Regions from separate parts of the Kineococcus esterisolvens genome, predicted to be linked through region 1. Evidence: riboswitches for the same ligand, from Rfam matches in the RefSeq annotation. Region 1 holds a riboswitch; the other holds the start of a gene.
The links. A riboswitch is a leader RNA that binds a small molecule or an ion and turns the genes downstream of it on or off. The one in region 1 is predicted to bind S-adenosylmethionine.
Positions count from the first base shown of each region.

Region 2: linked by a shared signal. The riboswitch ahead of ACRYR8_RS01180 (rhodanese-like domain-containing protein) and the one ahead of ACRYR8_RS00475 (sulfite exporter TauE/SafE family protein) in region 1 are both predicted to bind S-adenosylmethionine.

Region 1 is NZ_JBJLRI010000001.1:102,606-105,802, forward strand. It holds gene ACRYR8_RS00465 (methylenetetrahydrofolate reductase) at 1-556, opposite strand, end outside; SAM riboswitch class I at 612-704, opposite strand; gene fdxA (ferredoxin) at 764-1,090, opposite strand; gene ACRYR8_RS00475 (sulfite exporter TauE/SafE family protein) at 1,087-1,992, opposite strand; SAM riboswitch class IV at 2,024-2,139, opposite strand; gene ACRYR8_RS00480 (nitrite/sulfite reductase) at 2,404-3,197, shown strand, end outside.
Region 2 is NZ_JBJLRI010000002.1:29,169-32,365, forward strand. It holds gene ACRYR8_RS01175 (O-succinylhomoserine sulfhydrylase) at 1-937, opposite strand, end outside; gene ACRYR8_RS01180 (rhodanese-like domain-containing protein) at 934-1,353, opposite strand; SAM riboswitch class I at 1,361-1,447, opposite strand; gene ACRYR8_RS01185 (HNH endonuclease family protein) at 1,549-2,235, opposite strand; tRNA gene ACRYR8_RS01190 (tRNA-Asn) at 2,311-2,383, opposite strand; gene dnaG (DNA primase) at 2,465-3,197, opposite strand, start outside.

The DNA.
Region 1 (3,197 bases):
TGATGGCGAAGGAGGCTCCCGCGTCCTGCTTGGCGCGCAGCGCCTGCAGGTCGCCGGCGCGCCGCGAGGAGGGGAAGGCGGCCACCGCGACGCTCAGCGGGAGGACGGCGGCGCCGGCCCGGACGCGGTGGTGCCGGTCGGCGACGTGCACCAGCTCCACCAGGTCGCAGGCGCGCCGCACGGCGTCGTCGGGGACCGGCTCGGTGATCCGCCCGGAGGGCGGGTCCCCGCGCACGGCGAGCACGTCGCGCACACCCGCGGCGAAGAACTCCTCGGCCAGGTCCACGACCTGCCGGCGGGTGGCCCCGACGCAGGTCAGGTGCGCCACGGCCACCGCCCGGGTCTCCCGGCGCAGGTGGCGCAGCAGCTCGCAGCCGGCGTCGCGGGTGCCGCCACCCGCGCCGTGGGTGACCGAGAAGAAGTCCGGGCCCGTGGCGGCCAGGCGGGAGACGGTGCCGTGCAGGGCGTCACGGGCCGCCGGTGAGCGCGGCGGGAACAACTCGAAGCTCAGGGTCGGCCGCCCGGCGGCGCCGGCGACCAGTGCGCCGACGGTCACCGGCGCGCGCGGTGCTCGGCGGGGCGGGAGGTGGGGCGGTGGGTGGACATCGTCGACTCCATCGACCTGGCGGAAGCACCCGCTCCCGGGGACCGGGGGGTTGCTGCGGCGTCGTCGAGCCAGGACTCTCGGCCGCTCTGGATGGGGTGGCGGTGCTGGTGGTGCCGTGGTGCTGGTGGTGCCGGTGTTCGCCTGGTGCCGGGGCGCTCAGTGCCCCTCGCCCTGCGGCGGCAGCGCGCTGACCACCGGGTGGTCAGCGGCGATCAGGCCCATCTTCGCCGCACCACCGGGCGAGCCGACGGTGTCGAAGAACTCCACGTTGGCCGCGGTGAACGCCGACCACTGCTCGGGCACGTCGTCCTCGTAGTAGATCGCCTCCACCGGGCACACCGGCTCGCACGCCCCGCAGTCGACGCACTCGTCGGGGTGGATGTACAGCGAACGCTCGCCCTCGTAGATGCAGTCGACAGGGCACTCCTCGATGCAGGCCTTGTCCTTCACGTCCACGCAGGGCTGGGCGATGACGTACGTCACTGCGCGCCGCTCCTCTCGCTCTCGGGGGTGGGGCTGGTGATGCGCCGACGGTGGCGGCGCACCGAGTGGGCGACGCCGACGGCGCCGGCGGTCAGGACGAGCGCGTACACGACCCAGCGGACCGCGTCGGGGGCGGCGACGGCGTCGCTGCGCAGCAGCGTCCGGGCGTTGGTGAGCACGATGACGGCGCCGACGGCGGCACCCAGCACCTGCGGCGGTGCGTGCCGCACCAGCCAGGCCGCGATCGGCGCGGCGATCAGCCCACCGGCCAACAGCGCCAGGACCCACGTCCAGGCGATGCCCTGCGAACCGAGGCCCACGAGGAACCCCGCGCTGGCGGCGACGGCGACCAGGAACTCGCTGGTGTCCACCGAGCCGATCACCTTGCGGGGTTCCAGCCGGCCGGAGGCGAGCAGTGCCGGGGTGCCCACCGGCCCCCAGCCGCCGCCCCCGGTCGCGTCGACGAAGCCGGCCACCAGCCCCAGCGGGGCGAGGAACCGGCGTCGCAGCGGCCGGTGCAGGGAACGCTCGTCGAAGCGGGCGACGGCCGATCGCAGCAGCACGTAGACGCCCAGCAGCAGCAGCAGGGTGCTGATCACCGGGGCGGCCACCTCCATCGGCAGCGACGACAGGACCGTCGCGCCCGCGAACGCGCCCACCGCCCCGGGGACGCCGACGCGCACCACGACGCGCCAGTCGACGTTGCCGAAGCGCCAGTGCGCCGCACCGGAGGCCAGGGTCGTGCCGATCTCGGCCAGGTGCACCGTCGCGGACGCGGCCGCGGGACTGGCGCCGACGACGAGCAGCAGCGTCGTGGAGGTGACCCCGTAGGCCATGCCGAGGGATCCGTCGACCAGCTGGGCCAGCAGGCCGACGACAGCGAGCAGGGCGAACTTGTGCACGAGCGGTCCATCCGTCGTCCGTGGACCCGAGGGTCCGCGCTTGCCGGACGCCGAGCGGCGAACGGCCAGGTCCTCACCCGGAGCACCCCGCCGCGAAAGGAGGGTTGCCGACCAGCGAGCCGGGGCTTCGCGCTGGCACTCGTGACCGCTGCTGACGGTAGAGGACCCTCGACCGCCGGTCAACACCCCGGTGGTGCGCGCGGCGCGCGGGCCGGCGGACGTGTTGGAGTTCCCGCGCTCGTGCCCTAACGTGGTCACGTGGTCCAGCCCTCTGCCGTGCGCCTGATCTCGCGCCGGTACGTCGACCTCATGCGGCTGCAGAGCGCCTACGCCTGCCGCTCCGGTCGCTCGCTGCAGCCCACCAGCTGAGGGTCTCCTCACGAGGAGCACCCGTCTCCCCCGTGAGGTTCCATGACACCCGAAGCCAGTCCCACCGCCACCCCGCAGACCGTCCCGCCGCCACCCCGCCGTGCACCGCGAGCCCCCCGCCCCGGCGGGAACGGGCAGTGGCGCGTGGACGGCACGGCACCGCTGAACCACAACGAGGAGTTCAAGGCGGCCGACAGCGGGCTGAACGTCCGCGAGCGCATCGAGCAGGTGTACGCGAGGGAGGGTTTCTCCTCCATCGCCTCAGACGACCTCAACGGCCGGTTCCGCTGGTGGGGCCTGTACACGCAGCGGCGCCCCGGCATCGACGGCGGGCGCACCGCGCAGTTGTCCGCCCAGGAGCTGTCCGACGAGTTCTTCATGCTGCGCGTGCGGATCGACGGGGGTTCCCTGACGACCGAGCAGCTGCGGGTGGTGGGCGAGATCTCCACGCTGTTCGCGCGGGACACCGCCGACATCACCGACCGGCAGAACGTCCAGCTGCACTGGGTCCGCGTCGAGGACGTCCCGGAGATCTGGCGGCGGCTGGAGGCGGTGGGGCTGCAGACCACCGAGGCGTGCGGCGACACCCCCCGCGTGGTGCTGGGCAGCCCGGTCGCCGGCATCGCCCGCGACGAGGTCATCGACCCCACCCCCGTCATCACCGAGATCGTGGACCGGTTCATCGGCGACCCGGAACTGGCGAACCTGCCCCGCAAGTTCAAGACCGCCGTGACCGGCCACCCCAGCCAGGACGTCGTCCACGAGATCAACGACATCTCCCTCGTGGGGGTGGTCCACCCCGAGCTCGGCGCCGGCTACGACCTGTGGGTCGGCGG
Region 2 (3,197 bases), on a different contig from region 1:
CGACGGTGCCGCCCAGTTCCATCTGGCGCTTCGCGAGGTCGAACTGCGGGTGCGAGGGCAGCAGCGGGTAGCGCACCCAGCGCACGCCGGGGCCGACCTCGAGGTGCTCGGCGATGCGCAGCGCGGTGGCAGCGGAGTGCCGCACCCGCAGGCCGAGGGTCTCCAGGCCCTTGGCGAGCGTCCACGCGTTGAACGGGCTCAGGGTGGGCCCGGTGTGCCGGGTCAGCTCCTGGAGGCGGCCCCCGACGAACTCCGCGGTGCCCAGGACGGCGCCGCCCATCACGCGCCCCTGGCCGTCGATGTGCTTGGTCGCGGAGTACACGACGACGTCGGCGCCGAACTGCAGCGGCCGCTGGCCCACCGGGCTGGCGAAGGCGTTGTCCACCACCACGACCGCGCCGGCCGCGTGGGCGAGATCCGCGACCGCCTCGATGTCCACGAGGGTCTGCATGGGGTTCGCCGGGGTCTCGAAGAACACCGCCTGCGCGGGCGTGGCCAGGGCCCGCTCCCACTGCGCGAGGTCCTCGCCGTCGACGAACTCCGTCGTCACGCCCCAGCGGGGCAGGATCTCGTCGAGGATGACGTAGCAGGAGCCGAACAGGCTGCGGGCGGCCACGACCCGGTCGCCGGCACCCAGCAACGCCCCCAGGGCGTAGAACACCGCGGACATGCCGCTGGCCAGTCCGTAGCACGCCTCGGCGCCCTCCAGCAGCCGCAGCCGCTCGGTGAACACCGAGACCGTGGGGTTCCCGTAGCGGGAGTAGACGTAGCGGTCGACCTCACCGGTGAACGCGGCCTCGGCGGCAGCGGCGGAGTCGTAGACGTACCCGGACGTCAGGTACATCGCCTCGGAGGTCTCCTCGAAACCCGAGCGGGCCAGGCCGCCGCGCACGGCGGTGGTGTCGGGGCGCCAGGGGCGCGGTCGCTGCTCGTTCACGACTGCCTCCACGGCAGGCCCTGCGCGCGCCAGCCGGCGCCGCCGCGGTGCCCGTGCTCGTCCAGGTCTCCCTCGAAGCCGTCGAGGACGTTGTAGCTGGGGCCGATGCCGGCGGCCGTGGCGGCCTCGGCGGCGGCGACGGACCGCTTGCCCGAGCGGCACAGGAACACCACCGGGCCGCGGTGGCCCGGCTCGACGCCCGCGCGCGCCAGCTCCGCGAGGAACCTCGCACCGGGCGCGTCCTGCTCCACCGGCAACCACGAGGCGAAGATCGGCGACCTGCCCAGCTCGGCGGTGTCGGGCACCCCGACGTACGTCCACTCCGCCTCGGTGCGGACGTCCACGAGGACGGCGTCGCCGTCGTCGCGCAGCAGCTCGAACGCCTCACGCGCCGTGAGGTCGCCGGAGTAGGTCAACAGAACCCTCCCATCGGTCCCGGCATGAGCACCCTCCCGAGGGGGGTTGCTGCGGCGTCGTCGAGCCAGGTCTCTCGGCCGCTCTGGATGGTCCGATCAGCGTAGGGCATCGGCGGAGGTGCGCGGGCCCCCTCGCCGGTGCGCCGCACCGGGCCCCACCGGTCCGCACCGGGCGGCTGCGGCCGCCCGGCCGTCTCAGGGACCGGGCAGCTCCTGCCCGGGGCAGCCGGCGAGGACGTCGGCCATCGCCTCGCCCTCGGCGGGCGTCACCCACAGCCCCCACGCGCTCTTGACGGCGACCTGCCGGGCGACGTACTCGCACTCCCCCACCGGCGGCAGCCACTCGGAGGCGTCGTCGTCGCCCTTGGACTGGTTCAGCGCCCCGTCCACGGCCAGCAGTTCCAGGGGGTCGTTGGCGAAGCGGACGCGCTCGTCGTCGCTGAGCTCCTGCGCGCCGGTGCGCCAGGCGGCGGCGAGCGCGACGACGTGATCGATCTGCACGTCGTCGCTGGTGCCCCGCCCGCGGCGGAAGGCGATCTCGTCCCCGGAGTAGGGGTCCTCCAGCGTGCCGGACAGCACCGTGCAGCCGTCCTCGCCCAGGCGGACCCCGGTCAGGTCCCGCTGCAGGACGTCGTCGCGGGTGCGGCAGCCGTCGGCGTCCACGTCCACCCAGCCGTCGCCGAACAGCTCGCGCTCGTAACCGGTGGAGGGGGCGGCGGCACGCACCTCGAGCGCGGCCAGCGCCTCGGCCGCGTCGCCGGTCGCGGCGCCGGTCCCGGTGGGCGCGCCGCCGGCGAGCGCGCGCCACAGCGCGACGGCCAGCACGACCAGCAGCAGCGGCACGAGGATCGCCGCGGGGGCGCTGGAGCGCCGAGCGGGCACGGCCACCTCCTCCACGGGTCCCCGTGGAGCCGGGGACGACGAAGGGGGCGTGCGTGCGCACGCCCCCTCGAGGAGCTCCCGCAGTTGGACTCGAACCAACAACCTGCCGGTTAACAGCCGGCTGCTCTGCCAATTGAGCTATGCGGGACCACCGCCGGGTGAACCCCCGGCGACAGCACGTCAACCGTACCAGCCCCTCCCGGGTGCCCGCGTCACGGGCCGGGCCCCGTCAGGACCCCTGCGCGCGCTCCTGCCAGGCCCGCCGGGCGGCCTCCAGGCGGAACAGCTCCGAGGAGGCCGCCAGGTACTCCTGCGCCTGCGCCGAGGGGTCCAGCCGCTGCAGGAGCCGCCGCGCGTCGGCGACCGCGCGGGTGGCCGCTTGACCGGCCAGCGCCGCCACCAGCGAGCGGCCCCAGCGCTCCAGCTCCTCCTCGTCGCTGACGGGCAGCTCCGTCACGGCCAGCTCCTGCACCAGCGCCGCGACGGGGCCGTCGGCGTACTCCAGCACCGCCGCCACCCACGCCGGCCCCTGCGGCGCCTCCAGCGGACCGCCCGCGGCGGTGACCGCGTCGTGCACGGCGCGGTGCACGGGTGCGGTGAAGGCGTCGGCGGGCAGTTCGGCGAAGTCCTCGGCGACCACCCACGGCGCCTGCAGCGCGCACGACAGCACCCGCCGCTCCAGCTGCTCGACGACGTCGTCGACCCGCTGGGCCGGCGGGGCGGGGCGGGCGGCGGCCTGCTCGCCGGTCCCGCTGCGGCGGGACGTCCCGCCGTGCCCGTCGCGGCCGCCGTGCCCGTCCCCGGCGTGCCGGCGCACCCGGTCCAGCACGAAGCGCTCGTCGAGGAAGCCCGTCCAGCGGTCCAGGTTGACCGCGTAGCGCTGCCGCAGACCGCGGTCGCGGATCGTCGCGACGATCGGGGCGGCCGCGTCCAGCGCGGCCAGGCGGCCGGCCTCGCTGTCG